Regions from separate parts of the Paenisporosarcina sp. TG-14 genome, predicted to be linked through region 2. Evidence: riboswitches for the same ligand, from Rfam matches in the RefSeq annotation. Region 2 holds a riboswitch; each other region holds the start of a gene.

The links. A riboswitch is a leader RNA that binds a small molecule or an ion and turns the genes downstream of it on or off. The one in region 2 is predicted to bind lysine.
Region 1: linked by a shared signal. The riboswitch ahead of C406_RS0106830 (aspartate kinase) and the one ahead of C406_RS0103080 (Na+/H+ antiporter NhaC family protein) in region 2 are both predicted to bind lysine.
Region 3: linked by a shared signal. The riboswitch ahead of dapA (4-hydroxy-tetrahydrodipicolinate synthase) and the one ahead of C406_RS0103080 (Na+/H+ antiporter NhaC family protein) in region 2 are both predicted to bind lysine.

Annotation. Positions count from the first base shown of each region.
Region 1 is NZ_AMGD01000020.1:19,862-24,083, reverse strand. Features, by position in the region: gene uvrC (excinuclease ABC subunit UvrC) at 1-1,522, shown strand, start outside; lysine riboswitch at 1,565-1,746, shown strand; gene C406_RS0106830 (aspartate kinase) at 1,935-3,158, shown strand; gene C406_RS0106825 (J-domain-containing protein) at 3,216-3,587, shown strand; gene C406_RS0106820 (YslB family protein) at 3,729-4,142, opposite strand.
Region 2 is NZ_AMGD01000007.1:1,098-5,319, reverse strand. Features, by position in the region: gene C406_RS0103090 (bifunctional metallophosphatase/5'-nucleotidase) at 1-639, shown strand, start outside; gene yunB (sporulation protein YunB) at 686-1,459, shown strand; lysine riboswitch at 1,513-1,699, shown strand; gene C406_RS0103080 (Na+/H+ antiporter NhaC family protein) at 1,840-3,399, shown strand; gene C406_RS0103075 (sodium-dependent transporter) at 3,599-4,222, shown strand, end outside.
Region 3 is NZ_AMGD01000028.1:58,085-62,306, reverse strand. Features, by position in the region: gene C406_RS0110050 (iron-containing alcohol dehydrogenase) at 1-961, opposite strand, end outside; gene C406_RS0110045 (winged helix-turn-helix transcriptional regulator) at 1,089-1,436, shown strand; gene dapA (4-hydroxy-tetrahydrodipicolinate synthase) at 1,497-2,387, opposite strand; lysine riboswitch at 2,522-2,701, opposite strand; gene C406_RS0110030 (hypothetical protein) at 3,651-3,893, shown strand; partial or broken gene C406_RS19495 (DJ-1/PfpI family protein) at 3,959-4,222, shown strand, end outside.

The DNA.
Region 1 (4,222 bases), on a different contig from region 2:
CATTATGCTAAAAGATGATAAAACATATCCCTATATTAAAATAACAGGTGAAAAACACCCGAAATTAATTACAACCCGGCAAGTTAAAAAGGACAAAGGAAAATATTTTGGTCCTTACCCAAATGCATATGCAGCTAGTGAAACAAAAAAATTGTTGGATCGATTATATCCATTACGCAAATGCACAACATTACCGGACAGAGTTTGTTTGTATTATCATTTAGGTCAATGCTTAGCGCCTTGCGTAAAACCAATTGAGCAAGATGCCTATCGTGAGATTATTGATGAAATAACACGATTCTTAAATGGAGGATACAAACAAGTCAAACAAGAATTAACAGGGAAAATGTTAGTGGCTGCTGAAAATTTGGAGTTTGAACGAGCAAAAGAATACCGCGATCAAATCACGCATATTGAAACAGTCATGGAAAAGCAAAAAATGATGACGAATGATTTTACGGATCGTGATATTTTTGGCTATGCAATTGATAAGGGCTGGATGTGTGTACAAGTTTTCTTTGTACGACAAGGCAAATTAATTGAACGCGATGTATCTATATTCCCTTTATACCAAGATCCTGATGATGAATTTTTAACTTTCTTGGGACAATTTTATGATCAGCCTCATCATATAAAACCAAAAGAAGTGCTGTTGCCTATTTCAGTTGATTTGGACTTAGCCAATCAACTACTCGAAGTAAAAGTGGTTTCGCCAAGTCGCGGGCAGAAAAAACAAATGATTGATTTAGCGACAAAGAATGCTGAAATTGCAGTACGTGAAAAATTTCAACTAATTGATCGGCAAGAACAGCGAACGATAGGTGCTGTTGACGATCTCGGGAAAGCTATGAATATCTCGCCACCTCTAAGAATTGAAGCTTTCGATAACTCACATATTTACGGGGCTGACGCGGTCTCAGGGATGGTATCGTTTATAGATGGAAGACCTAATAAAAAAGACTATCGTAAATATAAAACGAAAACAGCGGCACGTCATGATGACTACGGGGCGATGCGAGAAGTTATACGTAGACGATACACGCGTGTATTAAATGACCAATTACCTTTACCTGATTTAATCGTTATTGATGGTGGGAAAGGACAAATGGAAATTGCCCGGGAAATTATTGAAGATGAACTTGGTTTATCTATACCGATTGCAGGACTCGCAAAAGATGAGAAGCACCAAACTTCTTCATTGTTATATGGGGATCCTCCTCAAATTATTCCGTTAAAACGGACGAGTGAAGGATTTTATTTACTTCAACGTATTCAAGATGAAGTGCATCGATTTGCCATTACATTCCATCGACAACAAAGAGGAAAACATACCGTCGCATCTGCTTTAGATGGCTTTGAAGGTATTGGACCAAAACGTAAAAAAATGTTATTAAAACATTTTGGATCAGTAAAACGTATCAAAGAAGCAACAGTCACTGAATTGAATGAATCAGGATTGCCTTTGAAAATTGCTGAATCAATGTCAACATATTTTCATAATGAAACATTGTCAAAAGAGTAACCATGTGCTATTGTTGACACACTGAAATTGAATCACTTAATAAGTGGTGATAGAGGTGCGAAAATCATCAGTAACCTGCTAGAGGATGAACAGATCCGACGACTGCAGGTGAAAGGGGAATTCGCCGAAGTTCGACATAAACTGTATCTTATGTCGCGCTGGTTTTGCATTGAAAAAATGCAGGATTGTCAGAATCTAAATGATTCTGGAGGGCTATCTCACATGGACGCTTCTTTCGAACGGCCATGCATGGAGACAGCTTTTCACGAATTTTCGTGGATAAGCTGTTTTTTTATATTGATAAACTTTTATTTTTGCGTATCAGTATAGGAAAAGACATCATCTTGCACTATTTTGGATGCAATCTTGTTTTTCTAATTTAGCTTCTTTGGAAATAAAGGGAGAGTTAACATTGAGTCGTATTGTCATGAAATTTGGTGGGACGTCTGTTGGTAACACTGAACGTATTCGTAACGTCGCAAAACGTGTTATCGGAGAGACTGCAAAAGGTCATGAAATTGTAGTGGTTGTCTCAGCTATGGGGAAAACAACAGATGAATTGCTGCGTTTAGCAGAGGATTTATCCGCAGAGCCCTCAAAACGCGAAATGGATATGTTGTTATCAACGGGGGAACAAGTGACAAGTGCTTTATTAACAATGAGTCTTCAACATATGGGGCAAGATGCGGTATCATTTACCGGCTGGCAAGCGGGCATTGGAACTGAATCCGTTCATCGTAATGCTCGGATTGAACACATCGATACCATTCGGATAGAACAAGCTTTGAGTGCTGGTAAAGTGATAGTTATTGCTGGATTTCAAGGGTTGGATGCGTTTGGTGAAATCACGACACTCGGTCGTGGAGGCTCAGATACAACGGCAGTTGCTATAGCTGCATCAATTCTAGCGGACCGATGCGATATTTATACCGATGTCGATGGCATTTATACGTCAGATCCTCGTTTTATAGAAGGTGCCAGGAAATTACAAGAACTGTCATATGATGAGATGTTAGAACTAGCAAATTTAGGAGCGGGTGTATTACATCCTCGTGCTGTAGAATTCGCCAAAAACTTTTGTCTGCCACTCAGTGTTCGTTCAAGTTTAAGCGAAGAAACAGGCACCATATTATTGGAGGAACCAACAATGGAGAAAAATCTAATTGTGCGCGGTGTCGCATTTGAACCAGAAATTGTTCGTATTACGATTGCATATGAAGTGCCATTTAATGGCTCTCTCGCTAAAATTTTTACTATGCTTGCAAGATATCATATAAACGTTGATATTATTGTTCAAAGTATTATGGAAGGGATACAACCAAGTGTGTCATTTTCAATTAAAAAAGAAGATTTTGCCGAAACAATTCACATATTAAAAAGCAATAAGGATGATTTAGGTTACCAATTAGCGAATTTTGAAGAGGGCTTAGCTAAAGTATCAATTGTTGGTTCTGGAATGGTTTCAAATCCTGGTGTGGCTGCTCAAATGTTCGATCGACTTCGTAAAGAAGAAATCGCTGTTAAGATGGTGAGCACCTCAGAAATTAAAGTTTCGGTAGTTATCCCTGAAATTGACATGTTAAAAGCAACAAATGCTTTGCACGATGAATTTGGATTAGCTGTAGTTCGAGTGTAAGAGTTTGTCATGCTATGATGATGATATTCTGATTAACATGAGAGGCAGTGAAAGTTAATGAACTGGCATATCGTGGAGGATTTAATCAAAAAAGCACAGCGTGATGGACAGTTTGATCATTTGCCGGGAGCAGGGAAACCTTTGCCACCAGATGAATTTGCTCATTATCCAGAAAATATTCGTATGGTTATGCGCATATTAAAAAACTCAGGTCATGATGCAGAAGCGCAGTTTATTAAAGAAGAAATAAGTGATTTGCAACATCAAATGAAAAAAGCTACGCGACAAGAAAAGACTGAGCTAGAGCAACAGTACAATCAAAAACTCACAAAAATGAATCAACTTTTATCTAAAAAAGGAATTAAGACAAATAGTAGTGCATTTAAACAATACCAATCTCAAATAGACGATAAGTTTAAATGGGATTAAAAAAAGCTGGCAGTCACTCCATATGGAAGTGGCTGCCAGCTTTTTTATAGATAAAACTGCTTTAAATTTGTAAACTGAACAACTATTATAAATTTCTGTGTCTAACTAAGTAGCCTACCATGGTGTGCTATTCTATGCTGTTTAAATTTTCTCTTTTAGATCCCATTTCACGTGGAATTGAATGACGTTCTTCTTCAGGTCCTTTTCTTCAAAGCATTCGGTCAAAAAGCCACCTAGTTTTTGTTGTTGTTGTGCTAAAAAACCTGCCTCTATGCGAAAGCAACGTTTTTCGATTTGGAGTAAATCAGGTTCTCCTGTTAATTTGTAAAAGGCTTCATTTTTTGTAAGGCGTTCAAGTGTTAACTCACCCCACCCAGCTTCTTGAAAAAAAGAAGTCGTTTCTTCCATTGAAAACATCTGAAACTTACGAGCTAATTCTTTTCCTGACCAGTATAAAATATCGCTTTCGTGCTTGCCTAGAATTGTAGAAAGCACATGATCCCGAATTAATTCATAACCAAAAGTGGGTACTGTTTTTGTGTCTGTCATTGTCATTTAAATCTCACTTTCTAAATAAATTCGCGTCAAAATTTTTTGAATATAAGAATTTAACATAGGCAAGGTAGAAAAACTAT
Region 2 (4,222 bases):
GTAAAAAAACAAGCTCATTTATATGATACAAATGAACTGAAAGAATGTGCAAATGAGGATGAATTTCTAGAAGAATTAGCCATTATTGGTAAAGCTAATTTAATGGAAACTGCATTTATCCATAATGAGACGTTTAAGAAAGAGTGGTTTAAAGAATCTGCTTTATCAACTTATTTTGGTAAAGCATTAACTGCGTTTTGCCAAACGGATTGTGCCTTATTTAATGCTGGTTTATTTTTGTCAGATCTAAAAGAACAGGAAGTCTCATATTTTGATATTCACAAAATGATGCCACATCCGATTAATCCATGTGTAATTGAACTAACAGGTGAAGAGTTAAAAGATATATATTTATTGTCGTTAAATGAAAGTTGGCCAAATTTAGAGATTAAAGGTTTAGGTTTTCGTGGTGTTGTGATGGGAAAAATGATTACACACCAATTTACAGTTGTTGATCAAATATTATTTGTTCAAAATAGACGGATAGAACCAACAGAAATTGTTCGTTTAGCTACCATTGACATGTTCACATTTGGTTACTTTTACCCCATATTTAAAGAGTCACCAAAGACTTATTTTATGTCTGACTTCATTAGAGATGTTTTAATTGTGTATGGACAAAAACAACAACTTATATAGGTATAAATGAACCCTCCTTGTCGTAACATGACGTAGGAGGGTTTTCGTGCGACTACGTAAAGTTTCTAAAAGGTCAATCTATTGGAAAGGCAAGAACATTATCCCTGTGTTCTTTGTTTTTGTCGTAATTTCTGTTGGCTTAATGTTTTATCTCGTGAATGTTCGTTTAACCCCAATCTATTTACAGTATGCAGAGGTACAATCCAAAAAAATCGCATCACTTGTTGTTAGTAAAGCCATTAACTCTCGAACCGCAGATTTAATGAATGCAACTGATATCATAGTTGAAGTTCCATCAGAATCCCCAGGTACTGTGACGACTCAATTTAATACGGAAATAATTAATCGTGTTCAAGCTGATATCATAACCTTGGTACAGACCCAATTAGAACAAGCTGAAAAAGGCAACTTGGCCAATTTACCTTATTTGGATGATATAGAGTATGATCCAGACGCAATGGAAGATAACGGAGGCATTGTATTTTTAGTTCCTCTTGGTCAAGCGACAAATATCCCACTCCTTGGAAATCTAGGACCTAAAATTCCAATACGTTTTCATGTTATTGGAAATTTACAGTCGAACGTAGTTTATGATATTCGTGAATTTGGAATTAACAATGCAATGATAGATGTAAGTGTTGTTATCACAGTCAATGTACAAGTTATTGTCCCACTCGCAACAAAAGCGACGGTAATTGAACAAAAAATTCCAGTTGCACTTGGAATAATTTCTAGTCCTGTTCCTCAAATTTATACTAAAGGAAGCGGAGCGAATGCACCACAAGTAGAAGTACCGTATCAACCTCCATCCGCTCCATAATAAGTTATTGCAATAAGGTCCGTTTATTGTTAAAATAGGAAATGAAATTAATATCGATGGGTAGAGGCCGCATAACTTATTAGTAACATACGCGAGGATGATAACGAAGACCGTATGTAAAAGGGAGTTTTGCCGAAGTAAAATGATTGTGTCTAACAGTATTTTATTGGGGTTATTCTAAACAAGAATAACACTATCATTTATAGGCGAAATGCATATAAATGGTGAGCTACAGATCGTGGGTAGGATACATCAATTTGTCTATTCGCAACTTGTCTGGGCTGGTTTCTTAACATTCATTTTGAATGTTAAAGATTCCAGTCTTTTTGTATGCTTACTCGTATTCTGTGACCACCCCCATGCGGAGGAGGAACATAGGTATGTCAGGAACTATATTATCAATTTTACCCCCAATACTTGCAATTGTGATGGTCTTACTTACACGTCGTGTACTGATCTCACTAGGTACAGGTATCGTTTTAGGAGCTTTACTAATTCATTCATTCTCACCAGGTAAATCGCTAGTAAGTTTGTGGCAATCATTCCAAGTGACATTTTGGGATGGAGGACTAAATACGTATAATGTCTTTATTATTCTCTTTTTATTTTTACTAGGCATCATCACAGCTTTCGTTAGTTTATCTGGTGGAAGTCGAGCGTTTGCAGAGTGGGCAGTAAAGCATATCAAAACGCGAAGAGGAGCTAAGCTATTAACTGCATTTCTTGGTGTGGTTATCTTTATAGATGATTATTTTAATGCTTTAGCTGTTGGACAAATTGCACGTCCAATAACGGATCATCACCGCATCTCACGTACTAAGTTAGCATACTTTATTGATTCAACATCTGCACCGGTTTGTGTAGTTTCACCAGTATCAAGCTGGGGAGCATATTTAATTGGATTGATTGGGACAATACTGGCTACTCAATCAGTTATAACATACTCACCATTAACTGCATTTATCATGATGGCACCAATGAATTTTTATGTAATTGCAGCACTTGCTATGGTGTTTTTCGTAGCGATTACAGACTTCGATTTATTGGAAATGAAAAAACATGAACGTAGAGCAATCGATACAGGGGAAGTGTTTGATCCAAAAAAAGATATTCCTGGTCAATTAAAAGAAGATTTCCCTGTTCATAGTCATGGGAAAGTAAAAGACTTAGTTCTACCAATTGTTACACTTGTAATTGCGACAATCGGAGCAATGCTATGGACAGGATATCAAAATGCAGGTGTTCTAGATATTTGGGCAATTTTTGAGAATACTGATGTACCGAAGTCATTGTTAATTGGTGGTACTGCAGGTGCAGTTGTATCTATTGTTCTTTATCTCTTACAGTTCGGAAAAAATGAAAAAGCCAACCTTTCATATCTTAGTAAAGGAATTTGGAGCGGAATTCAATCCATGCTACCTGCTGTGTTAATATTAGTTTTTGCTTGGTCATTAACGTTTATTATAGATAAGCTTAAAACAGGCGAATATTTAGCTCAAGTAGTAATCGATGCCAATCTTCCAATAGGTTTATTACCAGTTATTCTGTTTATATTAGCTGGAGGTATGGCATTTGCAACAGGTACCTCATGGGGGTCTTTCGGAATTTTATTACCGATTGCAGGAACCATAATGATTAGCGCTGATCCTACGATGTTATTACCTACTTTAGCAGCAGTGCTAGGAGGGGCCGTGTTAGGTGATCATTGTTCACCGATTTCAGATACGACCATTTTATCTTCTACTGGTGCTGGATGTAATCATATTGATCACGTCACGACTCAACTACCGTATGCATTAATTTCAGCAGCCGTTGCATCAGTTGGGTACTTAGTTTTAGGATTAACTGGGTCCGTTTGGTTATCATTGGGACTTGTAATAACTATTCTTGCAATACTATTTTATGTTTTAATTAAGATGAGCGAAAAATCGACAAATTAATAGGTAAACATATACAGAGCGAGGGTTTATTCCCTTGCTTTTTTTTTATTTAATAATAGTTTATTATATAAAAAAACATCTTTACAAGTTAATTCACTATAGTATACTAGTTTTAGATTAATAAATAATCTGAATATAAACAAGCTTCCTAATATTACAATAGTACTTTTGGGGGCGAAACAAAAAGGAGGAAAAAAACATGGAACAACGTTCTCAATGGGGATCACGAGCTGGCTTTATTCTGGCTGCAGTTGGTTCCGCGGTAGGACTCGGAAACATTTGGCGTTTTCCGTACGTAGCTTTTGAAAATGGTGGAGGCGCTTTCTTTATCCCGTACTTATTCGCGCTTTTAACAGCCGGTATTCCTATTCTTATTTTAGAATTCACTTTGGGACATAAGTACCGCGGTTCCGCACCATTATCATTCTTCCGCATGGGCGGGAAAAAAGCAGAATGGCTCGGCTGGTGGGCAGTATTTGTTTCCTTTGTAATATCAACATACTATGCAGTCATTATTGCCTGGGCGATGAAATACACAGTGTATTCTGTTAACCAAGCATGGGGAGAAGATACTGCTGGATTCTTATTTGGTACAGTTTTAAAATTAGGCGATGTACCAGGTGAAGCGGGTGGATTAGTACCCGGAGTAGCAATACCTTTACTACTTGTTTGGGTTATTGTATTAATTATTTTATTTGCAGGTATTAAAAAAGGAATTGAACTCGCTAATAAAATCTTCATACCAACATTAGTTATTCTTTTCTTATTAGTAGTAATACGAGCAGTTACGTTGGATGGAGCGGGACTTGGTTTAACAGCATTT
Region 3 (4,222 bases), on a different contig from region 2:
TATAGGCAACTAAAGAATCAACAAGTTCATCGTTTGTCTTGCCTTCTAAACCAAGTCTAGTAGCAATCTTAGCAAAGCGTTCTGTTACAACTGTACGGTTAAATTGAATGACATAAGGTAAATAAATCGCGTTGGCACGACCGTGTGAAATACCAAAAGTAGGACCACTTTTGTGAGCCAAGCTGTGTACATTCCCTAGTACCGCATTGGCAAAAGCCATACCAGCCATTGCTTGTGCGTTATGCATTTCTTTACGAGCCTCTTGATCACCATTATATGAAGCAAGAAGATTATCTTTAACGATTTCAGCAGCTCCGATAGCTAAAGAATCAGTGAAAACAGTACGCGGTTTAGCCACATATGCTTCAATACTATGCGTAAATGCATCCATTCCTGTATCCGCTGTGATGTTATCAGGCATACTTTCTACCATCACTGGATCAATGATTGCAATATCAGGAGTCAATTCAAAATCAGCTATTGGATACTTTATTTTGGTCTTTTCATCAGTGATTACGGATAAATTTGATACTTCCGCACCACTACCACTTGTTGTTGGAATACCAATAAACTTGGCTTTTGTGCGAAGTTTAGGCAATGTGAAAGGTATTGCCGCCTCTTCAAATGTTAATTCCGGATGTTCATGGAATAACCACATAGCTTTTGCCGCATCCATCACGGAACCCCCACCAATGCCGATAACCCAGTCTGGCTCAAAATCATTTAAAACTTTTGCGCCATCTTGGACCATTTGTACAGTTGGTTCTATATTAAACCCTTCAATAACTTTCGTTTCAACGCCTGCTTCGAGTAGGAGTCCTTCTATTTTTTCAAGGTTTCCGTTTTTCTTTACGGATCCTCCTCCGATTACAAGTGCAGCTTTCTTACCTTCGAGTGTTTTTAATCTATCGAGAGCCCCATCACCATAAAAGACTTCTCTTGGAATTGTAAAACGGTTCATAATAAGATTCACTCCTTCTGTTTTGTCTACAAGGATTAGTGTAAACCATGTAATTAATATAAGGAAGTACGCACTTATTTGTGATATAGTATCTAAAAAGATACTATGGAAGGACATGGTGATGTAGATGAAACGAAATATAGATGATTTGAATTGTGAAAAAGAATTAACGTTGTCAATAATTGGTGGTAAATGGAAAATGATCATCATTTGGTATTTGGGTAAAGAGGGAACGAAGAGGTTTAGTGAATTAAAAGCACTCCTTCCAAATATAACGCCTAAAATGATGACGAATCAGTTAAGAGAACTAGAGGCTGATCAGATTGTTCATCGGGAAGTTTATGCTGTGGTTCCTCCAAAAGTAGAATATTCGCTTACAGAAAATGGAGTGACTTTAATGCCGATACTGGAGTCGATGTATTCTTGGGGAAAAAATTATATGGATACAGTGGTAAATGAAGACGAAATTATTTAATAAAGTGAATATAAAAAGAGCAGCCGAAGATACAATTTCGGCTGCTCTTTCATATTTCACCTATTTAACAAGTAACTCTAATTGAATAGGTTGAATTGCTCTTTGTAGTGTCTTTGCTTCTTCTTTGTTTAAAGGAATTATGGGTAGGCGAACTCCACCAACATCAATGCCTCTCATATTTAGGGCAGCTTTAACTGGTGCTGGGTTTGGTGCAGCGAATAATGCCTCCATAATAGGAAGGAGGGTACTATGGATAGATGCTGCAACATCTAAATTCCCAGTTTTAAAGTTTTTAATCATATCTTGCATTTCATTCCCAATGATGTGTGAAGAAACCGAAATAACTCCAGCACCACCGATGGCTAAAACAGGTAATGTTAGCCCATCGTCACCACTATACAAGCTGAAGTTACTAGGTGTTTGGCTAATGATTTGAGTCATATGATTTAAGTCACCACTTGCTTCTTTAATCGATACAATATTGTCGATTGCCGAAAGTCTTACAATCGTTTCTACGGTCATGTTTACTACACTTCGTCCAGGAATATTGTATAGCATTACCGGCAATGATGTTGCCTGGGCGATGGTTTTAAAATGTTGATATAATCCTTCTTGAGAGGGCTTGTTATAGTATGGAGTGACGAGCATAATTCCGTCGACTCCTGTTTCTTCTACTCGCTTCGTTAAGTTGATCGATGCTCTCGTATCGTTTGATCCAGTTCCCGCTATAACAGGGACTCTTCCATTAACAACCTCTACAACAAATTTAATTAACTTAATTTTCTCTTGTGTGTCTAGTGTAGGAGATTCACCTGTTGTTCCTGCTACAACTAAACCATCCGTACCATTAGCTATCAAATGGTTAATTAAAGCCTTTGTAGCGATAAAATCAATCTCACCTTGCTGATTAAATGGTGTCACCATTGCTGTTAAAACTTGGCCAAATATCATTACTTTTCTCCCCTTTTATATAGTTTATAAAATATAGAGGTAGTGAAGGCCGTATTCTTGTAAACGCAAAAAAGCAACAACGAGGGTCCGCTGTTGCAATAGAAACGTAACTTTATTAGTCCAAGTCGTCCCTATGCGTGGATAGCCCTCCATATAGTTTGCCTATATGACAGTTCCGTATTTATTCAATAACAGAACCAGTTTTGAGAACATGAGATTCTCTCTACTTCGGCAAATATCCCTTTCAACAACCATTATAGGATCTCATTATCCTCAAATTGTTTACTATTGATGTTTGCGCCTCTATCCTCACTTCAAATATTTTGAAGTAAGAAAGTATTTAATTAAATCTACTTTACCAATAAAGCTTTGTAGATGCAAGGGAATATAATTAGTATTAGATAAATTAGGGAAATAATATAGAAGAGACGGCAGAAAACCACCTTCATCAGTAGGATTGATGAAGGGCACTGAAAAAGTTGATTTATAATTTCTTAGTTATGGACTAGTAAAGGTGATTTCCGTTTCAGGCGGACGCTTTCCGCGGAGCGAGCGCCAAGCCTCCTCGTCCGCTAGCGCTACCTGTGGGGTCTCGTCTGTCTCGCTTTTCCCGCCGGAGTCGCCGCCTTCCACTTCAATCACTTGTTAATGTCGCAGTAAACCTCAAACGAATTATGACCTTGCTGAAGGAATCATAGTAAGCAATACGAAATGTCGCCTTTTTCAATTTAAACACACTTATAAACTTTAATAATGTAAGTTTTTCAACGATTGATGAAGAGGGGAGTTGCAAAATCTTAGCACTATTCCTGAATTTATTTCGTAGTAGGAGTTTCTTTCTCAGCTGGCTTCAAGTCCAACCATACTTTTAGATATTCTGATAAATTAAAGAAATAATATCGGTAGAGACGGCAGATGCTTTCCTAATTGGTTGACTAAAGATGTGACACTTATTCCACGGAGAGAAGAGGCCAAGGATGCAATTTCGGCCACCATTTAATATCTTTAACTATAATCATTAGTCCAACTCCAAAAAAATTTTTCCAATGTTACTAACTGAAATGGGCTATTCATATAGTGAAAGCAGATGCTAATCCTTACATATTAATAAAAATCTCGAGGTGAGATAATGATTAATCGAAAAAAACCTGCCCAGTCTAGTTTGGAAAGAGTGAATGAATTGGAGCTAAAGTTAAAAGAACTGAAAGAAACACCTAACAGTTTTCCTCTGATCAAAAGGAAAAGCAGTTGAGAAATGAATTGATGAGATTGAAAGTCAAATTGAACATGGTGAGTGACGAAGAAAAGGTTGGCTTTATAGAAGAACTGATGGAAAATGCTTTATACGCAAAGACTGGAGAGTATCGGGATTCTAACGCAGCGACTTATGTATACAAAAATATTCTTCAGATTGACCGCGATAATCCGGAAGCCCATTATCGTTATGCGTATTTAGAATATGACAATAGACAATGGTTGCGATTGAACATTTTCAATGGGCGATAGACATCCATAAGAGAGATACATCTAAATTTCCATTAGCTGAAGATCAGCTTAACAATAAATGAACAAGAAAAGCCATAGGCCAAATTTGTCATGCTGGTTGGGTATTAATCCGCAAAAATTTTACAAGGAAAAACCGTAATAAGTACACCTGGGATTAAGGATGATATAGAAAATGCAGGGGCAACATGGTTGGATGAAACTGTTGTTGTGGATGGCCACCTCATCTCTAGTAGAAGACCGCCGATTTTATCTGATTATACAAGAGAGTTTATTGAAGTTCTAGCAAATAAAAATAAGAATAACTTAGAGTTGGACAAAGAAGGAATTTT